DNA from 3 places in the Mesorhizobium sp. M0106 genome. Region 3 is predicted to be linked to each of the others. Evidence: predicted binding sites of a transcription regulator. Region 3 holds the regulator's gene; each other region holds the start of a gene.
What was found. Region 3 encodes PhoB, which activates phosphate uptake and scavenging genes when phosphate is short. Its sites were predicted from a motif close to TGTCATNNANCTGTCAT; they were not measured.
Positions count from the first base shown of each region.

Region 1: a site for PhoB is predicted at 3,516-3,532, ahead of phnF (phosphonate metabolism transcriptional regulator PhnF). Genes of this name have one in related genera too.
Region 2: a site for PhoB is predicted at 2,580-2,596, ahead of ugpB (sn-glycerol-3-phosphate ABC transporter substrate-binding protein UgpB). Genes of this name have one in related genera too.

Region 1 covers NZ_JAMYUA010000001.1:327,887-337,397, forward strand. Annotated here, with positions in the region: gene NKJ55_RS01570 (sugar ABC transporter ATP-binding protein) at 1-667, shown strand, start outside; gene NKJ55_RS01575 (ABC transporter permease) at 664-1,629, shown strand; gene NKJ55_RS01580 (zinc-binding alcohol dehydrogenase family protein) at 1,700-2,716, shown strand; gene phnF (phosphonate metabolism transcriptional regulator PhnF) at 2,735-3,478, opposite strand; gene phnG (phosphonate C-P lyase system protein PhnG) at 3,614-4,075, shown strand; gene phnH (phosphonate C-P lyase system protein PhnH) at 4,075-4,701, shown strand; gene NKJ55_RS01600 (carbon-phosphorus lyase complex subunit) at 4,686-5,798, shown strand; gene NKJ55_RS01605 (alpha-D-ribose 1-methylphosphonate 5-phosphate C-P-lyase PhnJ) at 6,063-6,962, shown strand; gene phnK (phosphonate C-P lyase system protein PhnK) at 6,959-7,735, shown strand; gene phnL (phosphonate C-P lyase system protein PhnL) at 7,947-8,654, shown strand; gene NKJ55_RS01620 (DapH/DapD/GlmU-related protein) at 8,651-9,268, shown strand; gene phnC (phosphonate ABC transporter ATP-binding protein) at 9,503-9,511, shown strand, end outside.
Region 2 covers NZ_JAMYUA010000035.1:31,247-40,757, forward strand. Annotated here, with positions in the region: gene ugpE (sn-glycerol-3-phosphate ABC transporter permease UgpE) at 1-231, opposite strand, end outside; gene ugpA (sn-glycerol-3-phosphate ABC transporter permease UgpA) at 240-1,124, opposite strand; gene ugpB (sn-glycerol-3-phosphate ABC transporter substrate-binding protein UgpB) at 1,206-2,516, opposite strand; gene NKJ55_RS26445 (bifunctional diguanylate cyclase/phosphodiesterase) at 2,814-5,246, shown strand; gene tlpA (thiol:disulfide interchange protein TlpA) at 5,249-5,932, opposite strand; gene argH (argininosuccinate lyase) at 5,968-7,368, shown strand; gene NKJ55_RS26460 (hypothetical protein) at 7,440-7,646, shown strand; gene lysA (diaminopimelate decarboxylase) at 7,662-8,930, shown strand; gene NKJ55_RS26470 (ArsR/SmtB family transcription factor) at 8,941-9,243, opposite strand; gene NKJ55_RS26475 (threonine/serine dehydratase) at 9,307-9,511, shown strand, end outside.
Region 3 covers NZ_JAMYUA010000018.1:27,181-36,691, forward strand. Annotated here, with positions in the region: gene pstC (phosphate ABC transporter permease subunit PstC) at 1-905, shown strand, start outside; gene pstA (phosphate ABC transporter permease PstA) at 909-1,760, shown strand; gene pstB (phosphate ABC transporter ATP-binding protein PstB) at 1,757-2,560, shown strand; gene phoU (phosphate signaling complex protein PhoU) at 2,593-3,300, shown strand; gene phoB (phosphate regulon transcriptional regulator PhoB) at 3,317-4,006, shown strand; gene NKJ55_RS18690 (ROK family protein) at 4,016-5,260, opposite strand; gene xylF (D-xylose ABC transporter substrate-binding protein) at 5,547-6,587, shown strand; gene NKJ55_RS18700 (sugar ABC transporter permease) at 6,730-8,094, shown strand; gene NKJ55_RS18705 (ATP-binding cassette domain-containing protein) at 8,172-8,966, shown strand; gene NKJ55_RS18710 (CHASE domain-containing protein) at 9,096-9,511, shown strand, end outside.

The DNA of each region.
Region 1 (9,511 bases), on a different contig from region 3:
CGGCCTCTACGGCCTGATCGGCGCCGGGCGCAGCGAGTTCGTCACCACGCTCTATGGCCGCCACCGCAAATCGGCCGGCCAGATCCTCTGGGGGGGCAAGGAGGTCAAGGTCAATTCCGAACATGACGCGATCAGGCTCGGCATGGCGCTGGCCCCGGAAAGCCGCCGCGACCAGGGCCTCTGCCTCAACCTGCCGGTCGGACTCAACCTCAATCTGCCGATCTACAAGCGCATCTCGAGCAATCTGCTGATCTCCCGCGCGCAGGAAAAGGCGCAAGCCGATCGCCAGATCGCCGACCTGCGCATCAAGACGCCGACGCGCGGCGCGCTGGCCTCCAGCCTGTCCGGCGGTAACCAGCAGAAGATCGTCATCGGCAAATGGCTCGCCCATGGCGCCAAGCTATTCATCTTCGACGAGCCGACTGTCGGCGTCGACGTCGGCACCAAGGCCGAGATCTACCGCCTGTTCGGCGCGCTGTTGTCCAAGGGAGCCGGCATCATCCTGATCTCGTCCTACCTGCCCGAGGTCTATGAACTCGCGGACACGCTGCACGTGTTCCGGCGCGGCAAGCTGGTGGCCACGCACGGCTTTCGTACCGCTGACCACGAGGCGATCCTCACCCAGGCGCTGGCCGAGAAACAAGAAAAACCGGGAGGACGGATATGAGCACCGAGGCGATCGCTGCCGAAAGGCCGAAACGCAACTACAACGCCCTGTTCGGGCTGACGCTGCTGGCGCTGCTGGTTCTTTTATGGATCATCCTGTCGGTGGCGACGCCAAGCTTCGCCTCCGCCAACAACATCTCCAACCTGTTGCGGCAAGGGTCGATGATCGCCATCCTGGCGGTCGGCCAGACCTTCGTCATCATCACCGGCGGCATCGACCTTTCCGTCGGCGCCGTGGTCGGCTTCGCCACCGTCATCGTCGCGATGCTGATCAACGCCGGCACACCGGTTTTCCTCGCCATCCTGATCACCTTGCTGGTCGGCGTCGCCATCGGCATGTTCCATGGGTTCGGCATCGTCAAGATGGGCCTGCCGCCCTTCATCATCACCCTGGCAACGCTGACCTCGCTGCGCGGCATCGGTCTGTTGATGACCAATGGCAACTCGATCTCGATCAACAACGACGCCTTCCAGACGTTCTCGCGCAGCTCCTTCGCCGGCGTCCCCAATCTGTTCTGGATGGTGATCCTGGTCGGCATCCCAGCCTACATCTTCCTGCACCACAGCCGCTGGGGCCGCTATCTGTTCTCGGTCGGCTCCAACGCCGAGGCGTCGCGCCTGTCAGGCGTCAACGTCCAGCGCACCATCTACATGGCCTACACGCTGTCGGGCCTGTGTGCGGCCTTCGTCGGCGTGCTGCTTGCCTCGCGCATCGGCATCGGCAATCCGACGCAGGCCGAGGGCTGGGAATTGCAGGCGATCGCCTCCTCGGTGATCGGCGGCACCTCCCTGTTCGGCGCTGTCGGCTCCGTGCACGGACCGCTGCTCGGCGCCTTCATCCTTGCCACCATCAACAACGGCGCCAATCTGCTCAACGTCAACGCCTTCTGGCAGCGCATCATCACCGGCGTGCTGATCATCGTCATCGTCTATTTCGACGGGCTGCGCCGCCGCGGCAAATAGACTGCCTCCCAACAACCGCCGGCCTCGCGACAGCAGGGCCGGCGGTGCCATGAACCGACTGGATTGAAGCATGAAAGCCGTCGTCTGCCGCTCGCCCGGCGAACTTGTCCTCGAAGATCGTCCGGCGCCTGGCGCGCCCCCCGCCGGCTGGGCGCTGGTCGCCGTCAGCCATGTCGGCATCTGCGGCACCGACTATCACATCTTCGAAGGCAAGCACCCGTTCCTCGCCTATCCCCGCATCATGGGCCACGAGGTTTCCGGCACCGTGATCGAGGTTGGCGAGGGCGTCGATCTCGCCGTCGGCGAAGCGGTGGTCGTCAATCCCTATCTCGCCTGCGGCAAATGCATCGCCTGCCGGCAAGGCAAGCCGAATTGCTGTGTCATGATCGAGGTGCTCGGCGTCCACCGCGACGGCGCGATGTGCGAGCAGATCCTGGTGCCGGCGCAAAATCTTTATCCGGCAAACGGCTTGTCGCTGGCCGATGCTGCCGCCGTCGAATTCCTGGCGATCGGCGCCCATGCCGTGCGGCGCTCGCTGGCTGATCCAGGTGCGCGCACGCTGGTCATCGGCGCCGGCCCGATCGGGCTCGGCACGGCGCTGTTCGCCCGCATCGCCGGGCTCGATGTGACGCTGCTCGACATGAGCGCTGAACGGCTTGGCTTTGCCGAAAGCGAACTCGGCTTCGCGACGCTCGACGGCTCGCGGGGCGCTGCTGCCGACCTGGTGCGGGAAGCAACCGGCGGCGACGGCTTCGACGTGGTTTTCGATGCCACCGGCAACACCCGGTCTGTGCAGTCGGCCTTCGCTCATGTCGCGCACGGCGGGGCGCTGGTCCTGGTCAGCGTCGTCAAGGACGACATCGCCTTTTCCGATCCCGAATTCCACAAGCGCGAGATGATGCTGATCGGCAGCCGCAACGCCCTGCGTGCCGATTTCGATCATGTCGCCGCCTCGATCCGCAACGGCGCGCTGCCGCTGGCAAAGCTGGTCACCCACCGCACCACGCTTGGCGAGACGCCGCACGACCTCGCCCGCTGGGCGCATGAGAAGTCCGGCCTGATCAAGGCCGTCATTCAAGTCGGATGATGCCAGGGCTGCCGCATCTCAGAGCGCCGACAATTTGAGCTCGATCCGCTCGGCCGGGAAGCGCGACTCCGAAAACTGTATCGGCTGACCGTCGGGCGTGACGTTGACGGCGACCGTCACCAGCACGATGGCGCCGGGCTGCAGCTCGAGGTCCGCAAGGTCGGCGGCATCGGCATGGCGCGCCGACAGCACGGTCGATTGCCTGAGATAGTCGTCGATGCCGAAACGTGCCAGCGATGCGGTGATCGAACCGGTTTCCGCCATGGCGGCATCGATGCCGGCAAAGCGCCTGGCATCGAACCAGCCGGCCGCGCGGGACACCGGCATTCCATCGGCTTCGCCGCGCGTTTCCAGGCGTATCACATCGGCCCCCGTCGCAAGGCCTAAGCCCTCTGCGACACGACGGTTGGCCGGCTCGATCGATGACGCGAGCAAGGTGATATGCCGCTCGGACGCCTGTCCTTGCAATCCCTCGGAAAAGCGGGTGCGGGCGCCGATCGGATAAGACAGCCGCTTGCGCGACAGCACGAAGGTGCCGCGCCCCTGCTCCGCCCTGAGCACACCCTCCTGCACCAGCGCTGCGATAGCGCTACGCACCGTGTGGCGGTTGACGCCATAGCGTCCGGCCAACGCGATCTCCGGCGGCAGCGCGGCATTCTCGGGAAAATCGCCGGCGGCGATCGAATGCAGTATCTGGTCGGCGATCTGCCGCCACAGCGCGACACCGCTGCGCCGCTCGATGCTGTTGGCTTGTCCGATCATCTCCCGCCCCAATTCCTCGCGCCGATCTTTTGGCCCGTGTCACGTGCCCGTCATGGACACACGCTAGATAGTGGATATAATTTGTATAGTTGTCTATATCAATAGACAAATGAACGCAGACGAGGAGCACCGGCCATGCGAGGACGGGAAGCGCGAGAGCAGGCGGAGCGCAAGGCCGTGATGGCGACGCTGGCGCAATCGGCCGGCGACGACATCGTCCGCCTCTGGGACGAAGCCGGCCTGCCTTGCGAAGCGGAACTTCTGCGTGGCCCCGAAACCGGCCTGGTTACGGTACGCGGCCGCATCGGCGGCGGTGGTGCCCCTTTCAATGTCGGCGAGGCGACGGTCACCCGTGCCACGGTGCGGCTTGCGTCCGGCCATGTCGGCCACTGCTACGCGCTCGGCCGCGACAAGCAGAAGACAAGGCTGGCGGCAATCGCCGATGCGCTGTGGCAAGACCCGGCCCACCGCAATGAGGTCGAGATCAGGATCGTTGCGCCCTTGCAAGCGGCACTGGCCAAGGCGCGTGAACAGCTCCGCGCCGAGACGGCGGCGACCAAGGTCGATTTCTTCACCATGGTGCGCGGAGAAGACTGATGGATATCGCCACTCAATCTATTGAAGGCGGCTTCGCCGATCCGGTATTCAACGCGCAGACTGTATTCCGCGCCGTCATGGATGCGATGGCGCGGCCGGGCAGCGTGCAGCCGCTGCCGGCCCTCGCCCACCCCCCGGCGCCGCTGTCGGCCACCGCCGGCGCCGTTGCGCTGACGCTGTGCGACAACGACACGCCGCTCTGGCTCGACCCGGCTTTGCAGGCGTCGGCGGTGAAATCCTGGCTTGGCTTCCATACCGGCGCGCCGCTGGCCAACACCCCGGCCGACGCGCATTTCGCGCTGATCGCCACGCCGGCCGAGATGATGGCGCTCGACGGGTTTTCGCAAGGCACCCAGGATTATCCCGATCGTTCGACGACGCTGATCCTCGAGGTCGGCGATCTCATCTCCGGCGCTCCGCTGCTGCTCGAAGGCCCGGGCATCGAGAAGACTGCGACGATCGCGCCGGCGCAAATGCCACGCCATTTCGTCGAACAATGGAAGCAGAACAACCAGCGCTTTCCCCGCGGTGTCGACATCGTCCTCGCCACCCCTGACGGCGTTGCCTGCCTGCCGCGCACGACGCGCATCAAGATCCATGGAGGCGTAGCATGTATGTTGCGGTAAAGGGTGGCGAGACGGCCATTCGCAATGCTCACAAACTGCTCGCCGACCGCCGGCGCGGCGACCGTTCGGTGCCCGCACTTCGTCTCGACCAGATCGTCGAGCAACTGGCGCTCGGCGTCGACCGGGTGATGAGCGAAGGTTCGCTCTACGACAGGGAATTGGCGGCACTCGCCATGGTCCAGGCGCGCGGCGACATGATCGAGGCGATCTTCCTGGTTCGCGCCTATCGCACCACGCTGCCGCGTTTCGGCTACACCAGGGCGATCGACACCGGCACGATGCTGGTCGAGCGGCGGGTGTCGGCGACCTACAAGGATCTGCCCGGCGGCCAGTTGCTCGGCCCGACTTTCGACTACACCCACCGGCTGCTCGATCCCGAACTTGCTACCGGCGGCGATGTCGCCGAGCCGGAACAGCGTGCAGGCGAAGCGGAGGCGATGCCGCGCGTCTCGGCCATCCTCGCCCGCGAAGGCCTGATCGAGCCCGACGGCGACATGCTTGGGGATCATACCCCCGGCGACATCACCCGCGAGCCGCTCGAATTCCCGATGGCGCGCGACATCCGACTGCAGGCGCTGTCGCGCGGCGACGAGGGATTTCTGCTGGCGCTCGGCTATTCCACCCAGCGCGGCTACGCGCGCAACCATCCCTTCGTCGGCGAGGTTCGCATCGGCGAGGTCGAACTGGAACTGGACGTGCCGGAACTGCCCTTTGCCGTGCCGCTCGGCAGCATCCGCGTCACCGAATGCCAGATGGTCAACCAGTTCAAGGGCTCGGCCAAGGCGCCGCCGCAATTCACCCGCGGCTACGGCCTCGTCTTCGGCCAGAGCGAGCGCAAGGCGATGGCCATGGCACTATGCGACCGCGCGCTGCGCGCCTCGGAGTTGGGTGAGGATGTCATCGCCGCCGCGCAGGACGAGGAGTTCGTCATCTCGCATTCCGACAATGTCCAGGCGACCGGCTTCGTCGAGCATCTGAAGCTGCCGCATTATGTCGACTTCCAGGCCGAGCTCGACCTCGTGCGCCGCATGCGCACCGAGCACGACGCCCGCGAAAATGCCGGCAAGGGCGAAGAGAAGAGGCAGGCAGCGGAATGACTTCAGTTAGCTCCACCACCGTGACCTCCCCGTCTGGGGAATGGCCTCCGGATCCGCCGTAACCGCTACTGCCGCCAATGGTCTCGCCTTGCGCGCCTTCCCTCGGCTCGGGAAGAACCATTCTTCGAAGCACAAAGGCAACCACCCCGACGAACACCAGCAACAGGATTCCGAGGCGCATCCATCCGGTCGGGGTCATCGGAGCCCAGCCCCTTTTCCGTGTCTTGGAACTCAATTCGGTAGCACAGAGCGGAAGCGATCGCCATGACCGACATCGCCATCTACAACTTCGCCTATCTTGACGAACAGACCAAGCGGATGATCCGTCGGGCGATCCTCAAGGGCATCGCCATTCCTGGCTATCAGGTGCCGTTCGCCTCGCGCGAAATGCCGATGCCCTATGGTTGGGGCACCGGCGGCGTCCAGGTCACCGCTTCGATCATTGGCCCGGACGATGTGCTCAAGGTCATTGACCAGGGCGCCGACGACACCACCAATGCCGTCTCGATCCGCGCCTTCTTCAAGAAGGTCGCCAATGTCGCGGTCACCACCGAGACGGCGAAGGCGACCATCATCCAGACCCGCCACCGCATCCCTGAATATCCGCTGAGTGCCGGTCAGGTGCTGGTCTACCAGGTGCCCATCCCCGAGCCGCTGCGCTTCCTCGAGCCGCGGGAAACGGAGACGCGCAAAATGCATGCGCTGGAGGAATACGGCCTTATGCATGTGAAGCTCTACGAGGACATCGCCAGGCACGGCCGCATCGCCACCACCTACGCCTACCCGGTCAAGGTTGAGGGCCGCTATGTGATGGATCCCTCGCCGACGCCGAAATTCGACAATCCGAAGATGCACCGTTCGCCGGCTTTGCAATTGTTCGGCGCCGGCCGCGAAAAGCGCATCTACGCGCTGCCGCCCTTCACCGATGTGGTCAGCCTCGATTTCGAGGACCATCCGTTCGAGGTGCAGACCTTCGACCAGCCCTGCGCGCTGTGCGCGGCCGAGAACGTCTATCTCGACGAGGTCATCCTCGACGACCATGGCGGCCACATGTTCGTCTGCTCCGATACCGATCATTGCGAGAAGCGGCGCGCGGAAGGCCACCGCGGCCATCTCGCGCCCGAGACCCATCTTGCCCCAGGAAAAACGGAGCCGGCGCAATGATCGACGAACCGCTGCTGCGCGTTTCGGCACTGTCCAAATTCTACGGCTCGCGCGTCGGCTGCGAGAACGTCACTTTTGACCTCTGGCCGGGCGAAGTGCTGGCGGTGGTCGGCGAATCCGGTTCCGGCAAGACGACTTTGCTCAACTGCCTGTCAACTCGACTGCTGCCCAGCTCCGGCACCGCCAGCTACCGGATGCGCGACGGCCAGTTTCGCGAACTCTACCGCATGAGCGAGGCCGAGCGCCGCTTCCTGATGCGCACCGATTGGGGTTTTGTCCATCAGAACCCGGCCGACGGGCTGCGCATGACGGTGTCGGCCGGCGCCAATGTCGGCGAGCGGCTGATGGCGGTCGGCGACCGTCACTATGGCAGGATCCGCGCAACGGCGGTCGACTGGTTGTCTCGTGTCGAGATCGACGAAGACCGCATCGACGACGAGCCGCGCGCCTTTTCCGGAGGCATGCGCCAGCGCCTGCAGATCGCCCGCAACCTCGTCACCGGGCCGCGGCTGGTGTTCATGGACGAGCCAACCGGCGGCCTCGACGTCTCGGTGCAGGCGCGCCTGCTCGATCTGTTGCGCGGCCTGGTCACCGATCTCGGCCTGGCCGCCATCGTCGTCACCCACGATCTCGCCGTGGCGCGGCTGTTGTCGCAGCGCATGATGGTGATGAAGGACGGCCGCGTCGTCGAAAGCGGCCTCACCGACCGCGTCCTCGACGATCCGCGCGCGCCTTATACCCAGTTGCTTGTCTCCTCGATTCTGCAGGTGTGACGATGATTGCTCCGGCGTACCCCCCTCTGGCCTTCCGGCCATCACCCCCTCAAGGGGGGAGATCAGCAGCTTTTATGTCCCGCCCGTTCTGCGACACAGGAGAATGGCGAAACCGAATGCGACAGCCAATCTCCCCCCTTGAGGGAGAGATGGCCGGCAGGCCAGAGGGGGGTGTTGGCCCGCAGACGAATGACGATTGGAGAACCCTCTGATGGCAACCCCGCTCGTTGTCTCCGATGTCGCGAAGAGCTTCACCATGCATCTGCGCGACGGCATCAAACTGCCGGTGGTCGCCCGTGTCTCGTTCGCGATCAGGGCCGGCGAATGCGCCGTGCTCGGCGGCCCGTCCGGCGCCGGCAAGAGCTCGATCCTGAAAATGCTCTACGGAAATTATGCCGCCGATGAAGGCCAGATCATCGTCCAGCACGAGGGCGGGCTCATCGATCTCGCCTCGGCCAGCCCGCGCACCGTGCTTGCCGTGCGCCGGCTTACCATCGGCTATGTCAGCCAGTTCCTGCGCACCGTGCCGCGTGTCTCTGCGCTCGACGTCGTGGCCGAACCGCTGGTCGAGCGCGGCGAGGAGCGCGAGGTCGCGCACGGCAAGGCACGCGCCTTGCTGGCGCAGCTCAACCTGCCGGAGAAGCTCTGGGCGCTGCCGCCGGCGACGTTCTCCGGCGGTGAACAGCAGCGCGTCAACATCGCGCGCGGCTTCATCACCGAGCATCCGATCCTGCTGCTCGACGAGCCGACCGCTTCGCTCGACGCCAGGAACCGCGATGTGGTGATTTCCCTGATCGCCGCCAAGAAGGCAGCGGGCGTCGCTTTGCTCGGCATCTTCCACGATCACGACGTGCGTGAGGCGGTCGCCGACCACGTCATCGACGTGACGGCTTTTGCCGCCGGGAAAATCGCCGCATGACCAGGAAACTGTCGGAGGCGCCGCTGATCCACGAGACGGCGGAAGTCGAGAACTCGACGCTTGGCCGCTGGACCGAGATCGCCGAGCGCTGCCGGGTTTCGGAAAGCACGCTCGGCGACTATTCCTACATGATGCAGGACTGCGGCGTCTGGTGCGCAACGATCGGCAAATTCGCCAACATCGCCGCAAGCGTGCGCATCAACGCCACCAACCATCCGACCTGGCGGCCGACGCTGCACCATTTCACCTATCGCGCCTCGGATTATTGGGACGACGCCAAGCACGAGAGCGAATTCTTCGCCAGGCGCCGCGCCAAACGCGTCACCATCGGCCACGACACCTGGCTCGGCCACGGCTCGACCATCCTGCCGGGCGTCACCGTCGGCGATGGCGCGGCGGTCGGTGCCGGCGCGGTGGTGTCGAAGGACGTCGCGCCCTACACCATCGTCGCCGGCGTACCGGCCAAGCCGATCCGCGAACGCTTCGACCGCCGCACCGCGGAGCGCTACCAGGCGCTCGCCTGGTGGGACTGGGACCATGCAAGGCTGCGCGCCGCGCTCGACGATTTTCGGGAATTGTCGGCGGAGGCGTTTCTGGAGAAATATGGCGGCTGAGGGTCGTGAATGGTGAATGGTGAATGTGAATGGGGGCAGCGGACAGGTTTCGAGGCTCAGGGAAGCCGTTCTTATCACCATTCACCATTCGAGCTTCTCGCGCCGAGTTGATCCCGCCCCGCTCCAGGCTGTGGGCAGTAACAAAACTGACATCGTTCCGACACCGCAGGTTCATGCGGCTGCGCTAGCCAGGGTAAACAGACCTTCAATTGCGATTGGACTGGAGCCTGCACCATGTCAGCT
Region 2 (9,511 bases), on a different contig from region 3:
CAGCCTGCCGACGCTGACCCCGCCGATACGACCGATGCCGCCGAACAGCGCCTCGCTGTAATTGTTCCATAGCTGGCCGCCGGGCAAGAGCGGCAGGGGCGGCCTGAGGATCGTTTGCAGCGTGTGCGTCGAGGCAACGAAGGTGTAGTAGATCGGAAAAGCCACGATCAATAGGCCGAGGATGAGCACGGCATGGGCGATGAAGGTGCGGAGCGGGGACTGGCCGATCATCGCTGCCCTCAGCCGTAATGGACTTTGCGTTCCACATAGCGGAACTGGATCGCTGTGAGCGCAATGACGATGGCCATCAGGATGACCGACTGCGCCGCCGAATCGCCCAGGATCAGATTGACGAAGCCGTCATTGTAGACCTTGTAGACCAGCGTCTCGGTCGTCTTGCCCGGCCCGCCGCCGGTGACGGCATGAACGATGCCGAACGTGTCGAACAGGGCATAGACGGTGTTGACGACCAGCAGGAAAAAGCTTGTCGGCGCAAGCAGCGGGAAGACGATGGTCCAGAAGCGCTTGGTTTCGCCGGCGCCGTCCATGGCCGCCGCTTCGATCAGCGTTTTCGGCACCGCCTGCAGGCCGGCGACGAAGAACAGGAAGTTGTAGCTGATCTGCTTCCAGGCAGCAGCCGACACCAGCAGGATCATGGCGTGGGTGCCGTTGAGTAGCGGGTCCCATACGATGCCGAGGCTTCTCAGCAAATAGGCCAACGAGCCGATCGAGGGATTGAACAGGAAAAGCCAAAGCATGCCGGCAATCGCCGGCGCCACGGCGTAAGGCCATATCAACAGTGTGCGGTAGAGGCCTTTGCCGCGCACGGCCTTCTCGGCCATGACCGCGAGCAGCAGGGCCACAACCATGGCAACGATCGCGGTCGCAAGAGAGAACACTACTGTGACCTTGATCGAGTTGAGGTAGGCCGGATCGGCCAGCACCTTCCGGAAATTGGCAAACCAGACAAACCGGCTCCTCAGCCCGAACGGGTCTTGCCTGAGCATCGACTGGTAAAGCGCCTGACCGGCCGGCCAGTAAAAGAAAACCAGGGTGATGGCGAGTTGTGGCGCCACCAGCAGGTAGGGCAGGACCTTGTTGGGAAAGACGACGCGTGGAGACAGGCTGATTTCCCTCGCTATCCAGGTATCGCCCACGCGAGCTCGCGCGGGCGATATTCCAACCGACTAACCGAGATAATCCCGTCAGTTCTCCAGCGCTTCCTTGATCGCGGCGTTGCCGCGCGTGAACGCATTGTCGAGCGCCTGCTGAGCGGTTTGTTGGCCGGCCAGCATCTTCTCCAGCTCCTCGTTCTGGATATCGCGCACCTGCGGCAGATTCGGCAGGCGCACGCCCTTCGAGTTGTCGGTCGGCGCCTTGCCCGTCATCTGCAGGATGGGTGTCTCGCGGCCGGGGTTTTTGTCATAGAAGCCTGATTTCTTAGTCGCCTCGTATGCCGCAAGCGTCACTGGCAGGTATCCCGACTTCTGGTGCAGATATTCCTGCACATCGGTCTTGGACAGATAGGCAAAGAAGGCCGCGACGCCCTTGTATTCCTCGTCCGACTTGTTGCCGAACACCCACAGGCTGGCACCACCCGGCGTCGTGTTCTGTGGTGCGCCCTTGGCGTCGGTATCATACGGAAGCTGGCCGATGCCATAGTTCATGCCGGACTTGACGATATCGCCGAGGCCGCCCGACGATTCGGTGAAGATGCCGCATTCGCCGGCGAGGAATATCTGCTTGGCTTCGGAGGTGCGTCCGCCATATTTGAACGTGCCGTCCTTGGCCAGGTCAGCTAGCGCCTGGAAGTGGTTGACGAAAATCGGCGCATTGATCTTGAGTTCGACATCACCGCCGGCCAGGCCATTCTGCTGGGTGGCCCAAGGCACGTCATTCCACGCCGCGAAATTCTCCAGGTGGATCCAGGTCAGCCAGGTCGAGGTATAGCCGCAAGGGGCGGCGCCGCTCGTCTTGATCTTCTTGGCAGCTTCCCACACCTCGTTCCACGTCTTGGGCGGATTGTTCACGTCGAGGCCTGCCTTCTGGAAGATGTCCTTGTTGTAATAGAGGATGGGCGAGGAAGAGTTGTAGGGGAACGATAGCATGGTGCCGTCCGGCTTCGAATAATAGCCTACGATGCCGGGCAGATACTGGCTCTTGTCGAAAGTCATCCCGGCGCCGGTCATCACATCGGCCACCGGCTTTATCGCACCCTCGGCCGCCATCATCACGCCGGTGCCGACGTCGAACACCTGGAGGATATCGGGCGCCTGGCCGGCGCGGAAAGCGGCGATGCCGGCATTCAGCGTCTCCGGATAGGTGCCCTTGAACACCGGAACGAGCTCATAGTCGCTCTGGCTGGCGTTGAAATCCTTGGAGATCTTGGCGACGACCTCGGCGTTGGCGCCGGTCATGGCGTGCCACCAGCTGATCTGCGTGACGGCGAAGGCGGAGGTGGTGGAAAGCAGGGTCAAGGTGGCGGCGATACCGGCCGCAAAGCCGAAGAACTTCATGTTTCATCTCCCGTTTGTCATTGGCGAAAGGGGGCACCTCCGCAAAGCCAATATGTGGCGCTGATGACAATCGGACAACGGTTTTATTGCGGATCAATGAACATCACTCCTTCCTAAAGTGCACTCGCTACCGAAACCGGGCGCCAGAAATCACATCGCCGTCTTTTCGGCGCAGCGGCTTCGGTTTTCCCCCGAAAAGACCCGCCTCATGGCCCGCGGGTTAACCATTCGTTAAAATCTCCAAGAACTAATCAGTCACACCTCCGCTGTTAGTTTTGGCAGACCGAGTGAACCAGGATGCTGACGGTCTATAATTGTATTGTAAGTCAGCACGATCCGAGACTGGTTGCGCTTGCCGCACTCGTCTGTGGAATTTCTTGCTTCTCAGCGGTTAATCTCCTTAAGCATGTCGGCCGATCGACCGAGCGAAACCGGCTTGTCTGGCTGATGATCGCCGCGGCCTCGACCGGGTTCGGCATATGGGCGACGCATTTCATCGCCATGACCGCGTTTACGCCGGGAATACCGAACGCATACAATCCGGGATTATCCGCCTTTTCGCTTGCCGCCGCCGTTATCATGACCGCGCTTGGCATGTGGGTCGCCACCTTGCGCCGCGGCATCGACCATTTCCTCGTCGGTGGCGCCATTCTTGGCGGCGCCATCGCGACGATGCACTACATCGGCATGGCAGCTTTCGAGGTCGAAGGCCGGGTCGTATGGAACCTGCTCCTTGTCGCGATATCGCTTCTGGCCGGCGTGACCCTCGCGGCACTGGCGCTCCTTGTCGTCTTGCGCCGTCCGTCAGCGCTCGCGACTTTCGGCGGCGCCGCGCTGTTGACGCTGGCGATTTGCAGCTTGCATTTCATCGCGATGGCCGCGGTGTCGATCATTCCGGATTCCTCGATTGAAATATCCGAACATTCCATCGAGCCCATTTCCCAGGCCTTTGCCGCAGCGGTCGCCAGCCTGATAATCCTTGTGCTATCGGGTGCCGCTCTGTGGATCGACCTGCGCTTTCACCGCCAGAAGCTCGAGGCCGATCGCATGCACGATCTCGCCAATGCGGCGGTGGAAGGTCTGATGGTTTGCGATGGCACCCGCATTGTCAGCGCCAATGACAGTATGGCGAAGCTGACCGGAACAGCGACAGCCACCCTGAACACGATGCAATTCGGCGAGCTTTTCGACGGACAGAGCGCAGCCGATATGTCCGGCTTCGGCGAACAGGCGCAGGAAGCGAAGTTAAGGGGCAGTGAGGGGGCGAGAATTCCTGTCGAGCTGATCGCCAGGAAAATCACCTACTGCGGCAGGCCTCATACGGTGCTTGCCGTTCGCGACATCCGTGAGCGCAAGAAGGCAGAACAAGAGATCCTCCGCCTCGCGCATTTCGATCCGCTTACCGGGCTTGCCAATCGGCGGAGCTTTTCTTCCCGGCTGGAAGCAGAATTCGCCTCGATGGATCGTGGCGGCAAGGATGGACATCTGGCGCTCCTGCTGCTTGACCTTGACCGGTTCAAGCAAGTCAACGACCTCTATGGCCACGGGGCCGGCGATGCTATGCTGCAGAAGCTGGCGCACTGCATTTCCGGCATCCCGCGCCACGGACAGATGCTCGCGCGTCTCGGCGGCGATGAATTTGCCATCATAGCTCCGAACCTCCCCGACCCCCTGGCCGCAGGCCGGATAGCCGAGGACTTGCTGGCGGCGATCCGAGAGGAAAACAGGGTTTCGGTCGGCTCCGGCCTCGTCTCGGCCAGCATCGGCATCGCCTTCTTTCCGCTGGATGCCGAAGACCAGGCCGGCCTGATCAGCCATGCCGACACGGCACTCCATCGCGCCAAAACCGAAGGCCGGGACACTTATCGGTTCTTCGAGATGGCCATGGGCACCGCGGCCCGCGACAAGCGCGTGATGGAGCATGAATTGCGCCAAGCGATCGCCCGCAAGGAGTTCCACCTCGTCTATCAGCCGCAGAAGTGGATCCGCGGCGGCAGGATGATCGGCTTCGAAGCCCTGGTCCGTTGGCAGCACCCTGAGCGGGGTGACATTTCTCCGGCTGTTTTCATCCCCGTGGCCGAGGACAGTGGCGCTATCGCGCAGATAGGCGACTGGGTGCTGACGACGGCTTGTAACGATGCTGTTCGCTGGACAAACCCGCTGATGGTCGCCGTCAACGTCTCCGCCGTGCAACTTCACAATCCGAACTTCAGCCGCAAGGTGCACGACGCATTGACGAGATCCGGCCTGGCCCCCGGCAGGCTCGAACTGGAGATCACCGAAACGGCCCTGGTGAAGGACATGCCGCGCGCGCTGGCAACCTTGAGGCAGGTCAAGGCGCTTGGCGTGCATGTGGCGATGGACGATTTTGGCACCGGCTATTCTTCGCTGTCCAACCTCAGCGCCTTTCCCTTCGACAAGATCAAGATCGACGGGTCGTTCATCAAATCGGTCGACAAGAACGCGCAGTTCGCGGCGATCGTTCGCGCCGTGCTGGGGCTTGGACGCGGTCTCGGCCTACCGGTTCTGGCAGAAGGCATCGAGACGCCGGGTGAATTGCAGTTCCTGGACGCCGAGGCTTGCGAGATCGGGCAAGGCTACTACCTCGGCAAACCGGCTCCGATCGAGACATTCGGGGAACTGACGGGCGTGGCCGCTCCGGCAATCCGCACCGCCAGCCGACGCGGCGCAAGCATTGCCGTGCTCAAGCCGCGCCTGCGCACGGTCTGAGCCTATCCCGGCTGAAGCGCCGCCTCGACCAGACGCTTGGCATCCGGCCCCGACCATTCGGCCGGGCCATTCATATGGGCGATCAGGCAGCCTTGCCCATCGATCAGCATGGTGACCGGCAGACCGAGCGCCAGGCCGCGCGTCTTGACGTCGTTGAACAGCGCCATCGTGGCATCGCGATAGTAGCCGAGCGACTTGACGCCGGTGTCCTCCAGGAACTTCTTCGGTTTGGCATCGTCGCCGGCATCGACGTTGACGGCAACAACCTGAAACGCATCGCTGCCCATCTCCTTCTGCAGCGCATCGAGCGCCGGCATTTCGGCGCGGCAAGGTGCGCACCATGTCGCCCACAGATTGAGCAGCACCGTCTTGCCGGCATGATCGGCGATCGTCGTCGGCTTGCCGTCGGGGCCGTTGAAGGCGAGGCTTTTCAGCGATTGCGGCGGATCCGCCGGCAAAAGCGCAGCAACCTGGCCGGTGGCAGCAGCGGCGATCTTCTTGGCACGGTCGGTCTTGGCGGCGCAGGCGACGTCGTCCTTGCCGCCGCCGGCGGCCACTTGCGCGGGCGCCTTGTTGCCAGAACTGCTCTCCCTGACATATACCGCGACCGCACCGGCCAGCACGCCCGCAACCAAAGCGGCGAGGATGAGACGCAAAGCCGGGAAAAATCTATTGCCGTCTGCCATTTTTCAAAAACTGCTCCGGAGCACGGGTTATAGCGATGAACGACAAGAAGGCCAGCAACCAGATGTGGGGCGGACGTTTTGCCTCGGGTCCGGCCGCAATCATGGAAGCGATCAACGCGTCGATCTCGTTCGACCGCAAACTCTATGCGCAGGATATTCGCGGCTCGATCGCCCATAGCCAGATGCTGGCGCAAACGGGTATTATTTCGGCGGCCGATCAAGAAAAAATCGCTCACGGGCTGAACACGATCCTCGCAGAGATCGAGGCCGGCACCTTCGAGTTCTCGACCAGACTGGAAGACATCCACATGAATGTCGAGGCCCGTCTGGCCGATTTGATCGGCCCCGCCGCCGGCCGCCTGCATACCGCCCGCTCGCGCAACGACCAGGTGGCGGTCGACCTCAGGCTGTGGGTCAAGGACGAATGCTTTCGTGTCGCCGAGGCGCTGAAGGGCCTGATCACGGCGTTCCTGGATCGGGCCGAGGAGCATGCGGCAACGGTGATGCCGGGCTTCACCCACATGCAGGCGGCGCAGCCGGTGACCTTCGGCCACCACTGCATGGCTTATGTCGAGATGTTTGCACGCGACCTGTCGCGCGTCCGCGATGCGATTGAGCGGATGGATGAAAGCCCGCTCGGCGCCGCCGCCCTTGCCGGCACCAGCTTTTCCATCGACCGGCACCAGACGGCGAAGGCGCTTGGCTTCCGCGAGCCGATGCGCAATTCGCTCGACAGTGTTTCGGACCGCGATTTCGCGCTCGAGTTCCTGGGCTTGGAGGCGATCTGCGCGACGCATCTGTCGCGGCTGGCCGAAGAGATCATCATCTGGTCGACGCCGCAATTCGGCTTCGTCAGGCTATCGGATAGTTTCTCGACGGGTTCGTCGATCATGCCGCAGAAGAAGAACCCGGACGCTGCCGAACTGGTGCGCGGCAAGACCGGCCGCGTCACCGGCCATCTCGTCGGCCTGCTGACGGTGATGAAGGGCATGCCGCTGACCTATGGCAAGGACATGCAGGAAGACAAGGAATCCGTCTTCGACGCGGCCGAGACGCTCGACCTGATGCTGGCGGCAATGACGGGCATGGTGCGCGACATGACGGTGAACACTGCTGCGATGAAAAAGGCGGCCGGCGCCGGCTATTCGACTGCGACCGACCTCGCCGACTGGCTGGTGCGCACGCTCGGGCTGCCGTTCCGCGAGGCGCACCATATCACTGGCCGGGCGGTGGCGCTGGCCGAGGACAGGAAGATCGGGCTCGACAGGCTTTCGCTGGAGGATCTGCAGTCCATTCACCCCGGTATTAGCGCCGACGTGTTTTCGGTTCTTGCCGTGCAGAATTCTGTAAAGAGCCGCACGAGCTTCGGCGGCACCGCGCCGTCCGAGGTGCGCAAGCAGATCCGCTACTGGAAAAAGCGGCTCGCCAAGGCGTAAGACGCGGGGTGCAATGGCCGCAAAACTCGGCTAGAAGCGGCTGCGGGCAACAGTTTCGGACGGATGGCACGATGACCGGAAGCAGGATTTTGGTGACGCTGACGCTGCTGGCGGCAATGGCCTCCGTTGCGGCCTGCGGCAGGAAGGCTGCGCTCGACACGCCGTACGCGGCAGCCGTGCAGGCCCGCAAGGACGCCGAGAAGGCCAAGCAACCTTTGCCGCCGGAGCCGGAAAAACCTGTCGAGGACAAGAAATTCATCCTCGACCCGCTGCTCTGATTTCGGACCAATCTCGTGAACCATTTCGACTACCGCGACGGCGCGCTGCATGCCGAGGACGTGGCGATATCAGACATCGCCGCCAGCGTCGGCACGCCGTTCTACTGTTATTCGACGGCGACGCTGACCAGGCATTTTCGCGTCTTCACCGAGGCCTTTGCCGGGCTCGATGCTCTCGTCTGCTATGCCATGAAAGCGAATTCCAACCAGGCCGTGCTGAGGGTGCTGGCAAGGCTCGGCGCCGGCGCCGACGTGGTCTCGGAGGGCGAATTGCGCCGCGCTTTGGCGGCCGGCATCCCGGCAAGCAAGATCCTGTTTTCGGGCGTCGGCAAGACCGCGCGCGAAATGGATTTTGCGCTCTCGGCCGGCATTCTCTGTTCCAACGTCGAATCCGAACCGGAGCTGGAGCTGCTGTCGGCCCGCGCCACCGCGCTGGGCAAGATCGCGCCGATCTCGCTGCGCATCAATCCGGATGTCGACGCCAGGACGCACAAGAAGATTTCGACTGGGAAGGCCGAGAACAAGTTTGGCATTCCGTGGCAGCATGCGCGGAAGGTCTATGCGCGCGCGGCTGAGCTGCCGGGCATCAAGGTCACCGGCATAGACACCCATATCGGCAGCCAGATCACCGAATTGCAGCCCTTCGACGACGCCTTTGCGCTGCTGGTGGAGTTGGTCGGCGCCTTGCGCTCCGACGGTCATGCCATCGAGCATATCGATGTCGGCGGCGGCCTTGGCATTCCCTACCGCGTCGACAACAACCCGCCGCCTTTGCCCGATGCCTATGCCCAGATCGTCAGGAAGCATGTTGCCAAACTTGGGCTGAAAGTGATGTTCGAGCCAGGCCGGCTGATCGTCGGCAATGCCGGCATCCTGGTCTCGCAGGTGATCTTCGTGAAGGAGGGCGACGCCAAGAACTTCCTCGTCGTAGACGCCGCGATGAACGACCTGATCCGGCCGACGCTTTACGACGCTTTCCACGACATCAGGCCGGTGGCGCAGCAGCCGGCCGCTGCACCACGCATGAAGGTCGACGTCGTTGGCCCGGTTTGCGAGACCGGCGACTATCTCGGGCTCGACCGTGACCTGCCCCGGCTGAAATCCGGCGACCTGATCGTTGTCTCCACCGCCGGCGCCTATGGCGCCGTTCAGGCCGGCACCTACAATACCAGGCTGCTGGTACCGGAAGTGCTGGTCGACGGCGACCGCTTCCACGTTGTGCGCCCGCGCCAGACCTATGACGAGCTGATCGGACTGGACTCGGTGCCGGACTGGTTGGAGTAGAACTCTGCAGCTACAGCCGGTGCTGAATGAGCGCCCTGGTCTCGGCGATTCTGTCCTCATTCCGGCGATAGAATATCCACTGCTTGATGCGCTTGCTGCGCAAAAGCCCTGCCTGGGTGAGCACGCGCATATGCTCGCTGAGCGTTGCCTGGGTGATCCCCAGCTTTTCCGCGATCAGCAGCGCGCAGACGCCGTCCTCGACCAGATCGCCGTCCGTCTGCGGCGGAAAATGCGCGCGCGGGTCCTTCAGCCAATCGAGGATCTGCAGCCTGCGCTCGTTGGCGATTGCTTTGAAAACGTCGACCTCTTGCATTTAGGAACTTTGCCAAGTTACTAAGTAATGTCAACTCTGAATGTCAACTCTGGGAGTGAAAGCATGCTGCACGGCCACACGATCACACGCCAGCGCATTGCGGCGATAGAACCCCGCATCCGGCCCTTCGTGCGCCACACGCCGGTGCTACGCGTCGACATGGCCGATTTCGGCCGCCCGCCTCTGCCTGTCGACCTGAAGCTTGAGTGCTTGCAGCATTCCGGCTCATTCAAGGCACGTGGTGCGTTCACCAATCTCCTCGAACGGC
Region 3 (9,511 bases):
CCATATTCCGCGGACTCACCCGCGCTTCCGCAATTCTTGTGCTGGTCATCCTCGGCGGTGTCGCGATCTCGCTGTTTGCCGGCTCGTGGCAGGCGCTGTCGTCCTTCGGTTTCTCCTTCCTGACGACTGAAAGCTGGAATCCGGTCACGGAAAAATTTGGCGCACTGGCGCCGATCTACGGCACCCTGGTCACGGCGGCCATCGCCATCCTGATCGCGGTTCCGATCGGCATCGGCATTGCAGTCTTTCTCACCGAGCTCTGCCCGCGCCCGCTCAGGCGCCCGATCGGCATAGCGGTCGAGCTGTTGGCCGGCATTCCTTCGATCATCTACGGCATCTGGGGCCTGTTCGTGTTCGCGCCATTCCTGCAGACGACGATACAGCCCTTCATCATCAACATCTTCCATGGCGTGCCGGGACTATCCAGCCTTTTCGCCGGCCCTCCTTACGGCATCGGCCTTCTGACCTCGGCGCTGATCCTCGCCATCATGGTGTTGCCCTTCATCACCTCGATCACCAAGGATGTCTTCGATACGGTGCCGGCGGTGCTGAAGGAATCGGCCTATGGCATCGGTTGCACGACCTGGGAAGTGACCCGGCGCGTGGTCATTCCCTATACCCGCATCGGCATCATGGGCGGCGTCATGCTTGGCCTCGGCCGGGCGCTCGGCGAGACCATGGCGGTGACCTTCGTCATCGGCAACGCCCACCGCATCAGTGCCTCCCTGTTCGCGCCGGGCACGACGATCTCGGCGACCATCGCCAATGAATTCACCGAGGCCGACGGCGACCTCTACACCTCCTCGCTGGTTTCGCTCGGCCTGATCCTCTTCGTCATCACCTTCCTGATCCTTGCCGCCGCCCGCTATATGCTGATGCGGATCGACGCCCGTACGGGAGCCTGACCGATGTCGCCATCCTCATCGCTCCACAGCCGCCGCAAAGCCAGGAATTCGGTGATGATGGCGCTTTGCGTCGTCGCCGCCGGCATCGGGCTTGCCTGGCTGGCGCTCATCCTCGGCGCACTGGTCTATAAGGGCACAGCCGGGCTTTCGTTCGCGGTCTTCACCGAGATGACGCCACCACCGGGCGAGGCCGGCGGCCTGCTCAATGCCATCGCGGGCAGCCTGCTGATGACGATCATCGCCGTTGTCGTCGGCACGCCGATCGGCGTGCTGGCGGGGACCTACATGGCCGAGTATGGACGCTTTTCGCGCATCACCACCGTCGTCCGCTTCATCAACGACATCCTGTTGTCGGCGCCGTCGATCATCATCGGCTTGTTTGTCTATGAGCTGATGGTGCGGCCAATGGGACATTTCTCGGCCATTGCCGGCGCCGTTGCGCTTGCCATCCTGGTCATTCCGGTGGTCGTGCGCACCACTGAAGACATGCTCAACCTGGTGCCGAACGCGTTGCGTGAAGCCGGTGCCGCGATCGGCGCGCCACGCTGGGTGGTGATCCGTTCGGTCGCCTACCGCGCCGCATTGTCCGGCATCGTCACCGGCATATTGCTGGCGATAGCACGCATTTCCGGCGAGACGGCGCCGCTGCTCTTCACCGCGCTCAACAACCAGTTCTGGAGCAGCAATATCAACGCGCCGATGGCCAGCCTGCCGGTGACCATCTTCCAGTTCGCTCTCAGCCCTTACGAGGAATGGCAGCAACTGGCGTGGACCGGCGCACTCATAATCACCCTGACGGTTCTGGGCTTGAGCATCCTCGCCCGCAGCCTTACCGGACGCAGAGAGGACAGATGACACAGATGTTGTCCCCAGACATGACGATGGCCGAAACGGTCGCCGAGAAGACGAAGATCGAGGTCAAGAATCTCAACTTCTACTACGGCCAGAGCAAGGCGCTGAAGGACATCAGCCTGTCGCTGCCTGAGCGCAGTGTCACGGCCTTCATCGGCCCTTCCGGCTGCGGGAAATCGACGCTGCTGCGTGTGTTCAACCGCATCTATGAGCTCTACCCAAAACAGACGGCCGAGGGCCAGGTGCTGCTCGACGGCAAGAACATTCTCGACCGGTCGCAGGATCTCAACCTCCTCAGGACCAAGATCGGCATGGTGTTCCAGAAGCCGACGCCGTTCCCGATGTCGATCTACGAGAACATCGCCTTCGGCGTCAGGCTCTACGAGAACCTCGGCAAGTCCGAGATGGACGGCCGCGTCGAACAGGCGTTGAAGCGCGCCGCGCTGTGGAGCGAGGTCAAGGACAAGCTCAACGCCAGCGGCTTGAGCCTGTCCGGCGGCCAGCAGCAGCGGCTCTGTATCGCCCGCACGGTGGCCGTGAAGCCGGAAGTCATTCTGCTCGACGAACCGGCTTCGGCCCTCGACCCGTTGTCGACCGCCAAGATCGAGGAACTGATCGACGAGTTGCAAGCCGACTACACGATCGTCATCGTAACCCACAACATGCAGCAAGCGGCGCGCGTGTCGCGCCAGACCGCCTTCATGTATCTGGGTGAGCTGGTCGAGTTCGACCGGACCGAGAAGATCTTCACGTCACCCCGCGAGAAGCGCACGCAGGACTACATCACTGGCCGCTTCGGCTGAGCCGTTCCGATCATGCATATGAGGACAGGACCATGGGCGAACACACAGTCGCTTCTTTCGACGAGGATCTCGAGCAGATCAGCAAGCTGATCCGCGACATGGCCGACCTCGCCGGTTCGATGGTCGGCGGGGCGACCAAGGCCCTGTTGAATTCCGACAACGTGCTGGCGCAACGCGTCGTTTCCGACGACGCCATCATGGATGCGCGTCAACGCGAACTGGACGACCGCGCCATCACCCTGATCGCCAAACGCCAGCCGATGGCCCACGATCTTCGCCATGTGGTCGGAGCGATCCGCATGGCGGGCGACCTCGAACGCATCGGCGACCTTGCCAAGAATATCGCCAAGCGCGTGAGTGCGGTCAGCCTCAGCGCCACGCCGCGGGACCTGTCGCATTCCATCGACGCGATGGCGCAGCTGGTTCTCATCCAGGTGCAGGGTGTCATCGAGGAATATGCTGCAGGCGATGCGGCCGCGTTGGCCAAGCTGCGTGCCGCCGACGAGCGCATCGACGTCAAATACACGTCCGTGTTCCGCGAGCTGTTGACCTACATGATGGAAGATCCGCGCAACATCACCGCTTGCACGCACCTGCTGTTCTGCGCCAAGAATCTGGAGCGGATCGGCGACCATGTCACCAACATCGCCGAAAATGCGTATTATGTGCTGACCGGCGAGCAATTGCCGGTCAATCGTCCGAAGCAGGACGAAACGACAATGTCCGCACCGGTGACATGATGGGGGTGCCCAGCCGATGATCGCACCACGCATAATGGTGGTGGAGGACGAGGAGCCGTTGGGTGTGCTGCTCCGCTACAATCTCGAATCCGAAGGCTACCAGGTCGAGGTGGTGACACGCGGGGACGAAGCCGAGATCCGTTTGCAGGAGAATGTGCCCGACCTTTTGGTGCTCGACTGGATGATACCAGCGGTTTCCGGCATCGAGCTCTGTCGTCGGTTGCGGGTGCGCCCCGAAACCGAGCGGCTGCCGATCATCATGCTGACCGCGCGCGGCGAGGAGAGCGACCGGGTGCGCGGTCTTTCGACCGGCGCCGACGACTATCTGGTCAAACCGTTTTCGACACCGGAATTCATGGCCAGGGTCAAGGCGCTGCTGCGGCGCGCCAAGCCGGAAGTGCTGTCCAGCGTGCTGAAGGTCGGCGACATCGTGCTCGATCGCGAATCGCACAGGGTCTATCGCAAGAAGAGCGAAATCAGGCTCGGGCCGACCGAATTCCGGCTGCTCGAGTTCATGATGCGGCATCCGGGCCGTGTCTTCTCGCGCAGCCAGTTACTCGATAATGTCTGGGGCGAGACAATCTACATCGACGAACGCACCGTCGACGTGCATGTCGGGCGGCTGCGCAAAGCCGTCAACAACGGCCGGATGCCGGATGTCATCCGCACCATCCGCGGTGCCGGCTATGCGATCAGGGAAGATTGACCCGCCTGGTCATGCTACGTTCTTTCTGACGCTGGGCCTCATTTGCGCGCCCGGCGCGAAAATCTCCTGGTCGACGAAGCTTAACGCCCGCATCGCGCAGCCTTCGCGGATCAGCGGCAATTCGTTCGGCTCTGTATCGAAGGAGATCGAGCCTGAATGCTGGCCGCCGGCGGTCTGGGCGATTGCCTTCCGCAAGGCCGGCTCGATCAGATCGAAGGCGGCGGCACTGGCGCCGACCATCGCGACCGGTGCCGGATCGATCAGCGCGAACAGCGAGCCGAGACCGAAACCCAGCGCTTCGCCGGCCTTGCGGTAGGCCTCGCGTTCCGGCCCATCTTTCTCGCGCGCCCGGGCCGCCAGTGCTCGCATGTCGGCGTCGCTGACGTCGGCGACCGGTTCGCTGTCTTCGCTCATCTGCCTGGCGTTGCGCCAGATGGCGTAGTTGCCGGCATACGCCTCGATGCAGCCGCGCCGCCCGCAACGGCAGAGCGCGCCGCCCGGACGATGGATCATGTGGCCAAATTCGCCGCCCGAGGAATGCGTCCCGGTGAACAGTTCGCCCTTCAGCACCAGCCCCATGCCGATGCCATGCGAAAGCAGGATGGCGATGAAGTCGTCGCGATAGCGATCCGGATTGCGCCAGCGCAAAGCCACCGCCATCATGTTGCAGTCGTTCTCCACCGTTGCCGGGATGCCGAATTCGCCCTCCAGCATGTCGGCAAAGGCGATGTCGGTCTGCGGCGTGATCGGCGACCACAGCATGGCGCGTGCAGGGGAGTCGGTAATGCCCTGAATCGCCAGGGCGATGCGGGCGACACTGCGGACGTCAAGGTCTGGATCCTGCAGCCGGCGCCGGACGATGGCCATGCATTCACGGATCAGCTCGTCGCGCGGCATGGTCAGCGTGTCCAGCCGGCGCTGTTCCTCGGCGACCACCTGTCCCGTATAGTCGATAATGGCGGCCGACAGGAAATTCAGCGACAACACCACGGTCAGCACCGCCGCCGCTTCCGGATTGAGGGCGAGGCCGACCTGCGGACGACCGCGTTTCAACGAAACGGGCTCACTTGCCTTGCTCTCGGCGAGGATGCCTTCCCGTATCAGGTCGGAAGAGATCGCCGATATGGTCGAATGACTGAGGCCGGTGGTAGCTGCGATCTCAGTACGCGATGGCTGGCCGGCCCGGCGCACCGCCGAGATCACCATCGCCCGGTTGCGCCGGCGCAAATCGTCATGGCGGATTCCGACCGACATTGTTTTGCTTTCCTCCCGGTTGCCGCGGCCGCTCATGAACCGGAAGCCGTCGGTAATGTCCGACAAATAGTGTCGGATGCAGGCAAATAGTGTCAGATGCAGGTGGCGCTGTCATCGTTTATTCCGACGCTCGAAAAAACTCGCAGAGTCATCAAAATCCATCAGAATCGATGTTGACAGCAGCCGGAGATCGGGCCAGTATTTTTTCGAGGCTCGAAAAAATTAGAGCTTCTAAGCTGGTCTTTGAGCCAATTGGTCACGCCGTACGCGGCGCAGGGAGGATATGATGAAGAAATTCACGACCGCCATTCTGGCGGGTGTCGCCATGACGCTGGCGCTGGCGTCGGTGGCGCAGGCTAAAGACAAGGTCATCGGCGTTTCCTGGTCGAACTTCCAGGAAGAGCGCTGGAAGACCGACGAGGCCGCAATGAAGGCGGCCATCGAGGCCGCAGGCGACAAGTATATTTCCGCCGACGCACAGTCCAACCCCGGCAAGCAGCTCACCGACGTCGAGAGCCTGATCTCGCAGGGCGCCAACGCACTGATCATCCTAGCGCAGGACGCCTCGGCCATCGGGCCGGCCGTGCAGAAGGCACTGGACGAAGGCATCCCGGTCGTCGGCTATGACCGGCTGATCGAGAACAAGGACGTGTTCTATCTGACCTTCGACAACAAGGAAGTCGGCCGCATGCAGGCCCGCGAAGTCTTCAAGGTGAAGCCGGAAGGCAACTACGTCTTCATCAAGGGTTCGGGTTCCGATCCGAATGCCGATTTCCTGTTTGCCGGTTCGATGGAGGTGCTGAAGGAGGCCATCGACGGCGGCAAGATCAAGAATGTCGGCGAGGCCTATACGGACGGCTGGCTGCCGGCCAACGCTCAGAAGAACATGGAACAGTTCCTGACCGCCAACGACAACAAGGTCGATGCCGTGGTCGCCGCTAATGACGGCACTGCCGGCGGCGTCGTCGCCGCGCTGACGGCGCAAGGGCTGGCCGGATCGGTTCCGGTTTCGGGCCAGGACGGCGACCACGCCGCGCTGAACCGCATCGCGCTCGGCACACAGACCGTGTCGGTGTGGAAGGATGCGCGCGAGCTCGGCAAGAATGCCGCCGAGATCGCCTCGCAACTGGCCGACGGCAAGCAGATGACCGACATTGCCGGCGTGAAGGATTTCACCACGCCCGGCGGCAATACCGTCAAGTCGCTGTTCCTGACCCCGGTCGCCATCACCAAGGACAACCTCAACGTCGTCATCGACGCCGGCTGGATCAAGAAAGAAGAGGTCTGCGCCGGCGTGACGGCTGGCACTGTTCCAGTCTGCAACTGAGCCGACGATTCCGAGAAGTCCGAACGCCGCGGCCGCTCGCCGCGGCGTTTTTTCAACAAGAGTTGTTTTTCCGCTTCCGGCGGATAACTTCTAGGCTGCTTCCGGCATCCGCGGCAGACGGCAACCCGGCGGGAGAAACATCATGACCGACACGACGTCCAACACGCCGGTCGACAACACGGCAGACCGGGCACGGGAATCCGAGCTCGGCATCGTTGCCCGATTTCTCAAGGCAACCGAACTCGACACGCGCATGCTCGGCATGGTCGGCGCGCTGCTGGTCATCTGGGTCGGCCTGCATGTCATTTCTAGCGTACGGCTCGGCGTCAATCCGTTCGACTTCGACAGCCGGACCTTCCTGACGCCACGCAATCTCTGGAACCTGTCGGTGCAGACTTCGGCCGTGGCCATAATGGCCGCCGGAATGGTGCTGGTTATCGTCATGCGCAATATCGACCTGTCGGTCGGCTCCGCCGAAGGCCTGATCGGCGTGGTCATGGGTTTTGCGCAGGTGCATTTCCTGGTGCGAATGGTCGGTCTGCAATTAGGCAACCCCTGGATCTGGATCCTGGCACTGGCCATCGGCCTGGCGCTTGGCCTTCTGATCGGAGCGTTCCAGGGATACATCATCGCTTATCTCGAGGTGCCGGCCTTCATCGTGACGCTGGGCGGCCTTCTGGTCTGGCGGGGTGCCGCATGGTGGGTCGTCAGTGGGCAGACGATTGCGCCGCTGGATGCCACTTTCCAGCTGATGGGCGGCGGACCGACGGGTTCGATCGGCGCGCGATGGAGCTGGATCGTCGGAATTGTCGCGTGCCTGGCGGTTGTGTTCATGCTGCTCAACGGGCGGGTGCAGCGCAAGCGGTTCCGCTTCCCGTTACGCCCGATCTGGGCCGAGACGTTCCTCGGGGCCGTCACTTGCCTTGTCATCATGGGCGCCATATGGCTTGCCAATTCCTATCCTTGGCCGGTCGGCATCGTGAACAGATATGCGGCGGCCAACGATATAACCGTTCCCGAAGGCGGGCTGTTCATCGCCCATGGCATCGCCATACCCGTGCTGATGGCTGTAGCCGTAGGGCTGATCATGACCTTCATCGCCAAGCGTACCCGTTTCGGCCGCTATGTCTTCGCCATCGGCGGCAATCCGGAAGCAGCCAACCTTGCCGGTATCAACACGCGCTGGGTGACCATGAAGGTGTTCATGATCATGGGCGTGCTGGCGACGATCGCCGCAGCGATCTCGTCAGCCAGGCAGAACTCGTCGACCAATGCGCTGGGCACGCTGGACGAGCTCCTGGTCATCGCGGCGGCGGTGATCGGCGGCACGTCGCTCGCCGGCGGCTCCGGCACAGTGCTCGGCGCCATGCTCGGCGCGCTTTTGATGCAGTCGCTGCAGTCCGGCATGGTGCTGCTCGGCATCGATTCGCCGCTGCAGAGCATCGTTGTCGGAGCCGTGCTGGTGGTCGCGGTGTGGCTCGATACCGTCTATCGCAAACGGGTCTGAGCATGATCCCGCAAGGTGGAAACCGGTTTTCGTACAACTTGGTGCTCAAGCAGGACCTCTAGGGAGGAAGGACGAGCATGGCAGACAAAACCGCTCCCACGCCGCTGATCGACATGCGCAACATCTCCATCGCTTTCGGCGGCATTCGCGCCGTCGACGATGCCTCTGTCGACCTTTTCCCGGGCGAGGTGATGGCTTTGCTCGGTCACAACGGTGCCGGCAAATCGACGTTGATAAAAATCCTGTCCGGCGCCTACAAGCGCGATGCGGGCCAGATTTTCGTCAACGGCGAGGAGGCTTCGATCTCCAATCCCCGCGACGCCAAGAAGTACGGCATCGAGACGATCTACCAGACGCTGGCGCTGGCCGACAATGTCGATGCGGCCGCCAACCTGTTTCTCGGCCGCGAGCTGATGACCGGCTGGGGTACGCTCGACGACGTCGCCATGGAGGCCGAGGCGCGCAAGGTGATGGGCAGGCTCAATCCGCGTTTCCAACGCTTCAAGGAGCCGGTGGTAAAGCTTTCGGGCGGCCAGCGGCAGTCGGTGGCGATCGCCCGCGCCATCCTGTTCAATGCTCGCATCCTGATCATGGACGAGCCGACGGCGGCACTCGGGCCGCAAGAGACGGCGCAGGTCGGCGAACTGGTCAGGCAGCTCAAGGCCGACGGCATCGGCATCTTCCTGATCAGCCATGATATTCACGACGTGTTCGAGCTTGCCGACCGTGTCTGCGTCATGAAGAACGGTCGGGTTGTCGGAACGGCGCGCACAACCGACGTCACCCAGGACGAGGTGCTCGGCATGATCATCCTCGGCAAGTGTCCACCCGGCGCCATTCCGGGGCCGGGCGCGCTGAAGATCGCCGCATGAACGAGAATTAGCCGGCTAATCACAAGCCGCCAAAATGTGCCAGCCGTCACCATGCTTTGGCCTCGCCATTGTGTTGGCGTCGGGACTTGCCCATAAAGATGCCGAACCGTCCACGGGACGTATCAGCAATTGAAGAAGCTTTTTCCGACCGTCGCTTTTATCGCCGTCGCGCTGATCAGCCTGACGATGGCGGGTTTTGCCTATTTTGCCACCCAGGAGGCGGCCCGCATTAAATTCGAGGCGACGGCAGACGACGCGCTTAACCGGATCGAAAGCCGCATCGACCTGGACCTGTCGCTGTTGCGTTCGACCCGGGCGCTGTTCGACGCACGCAATGGCGGTATCTCGCAGGGCGAGTTCAAGGCTTTCTTCAACGCGATCGACATCGACAATAATTTCGCCGGCCTGCGCGGCATCGGTTTCCTCCGCCTGGCGAAAACTGGCAACGAGGCGGCGGTCGAGCGCGACATCCTGCACGATCACGGCGCAAGCCATCCGATCTATCCCGACACGAACTTACCGTGGCGTACGCCCATCGTGCTGTT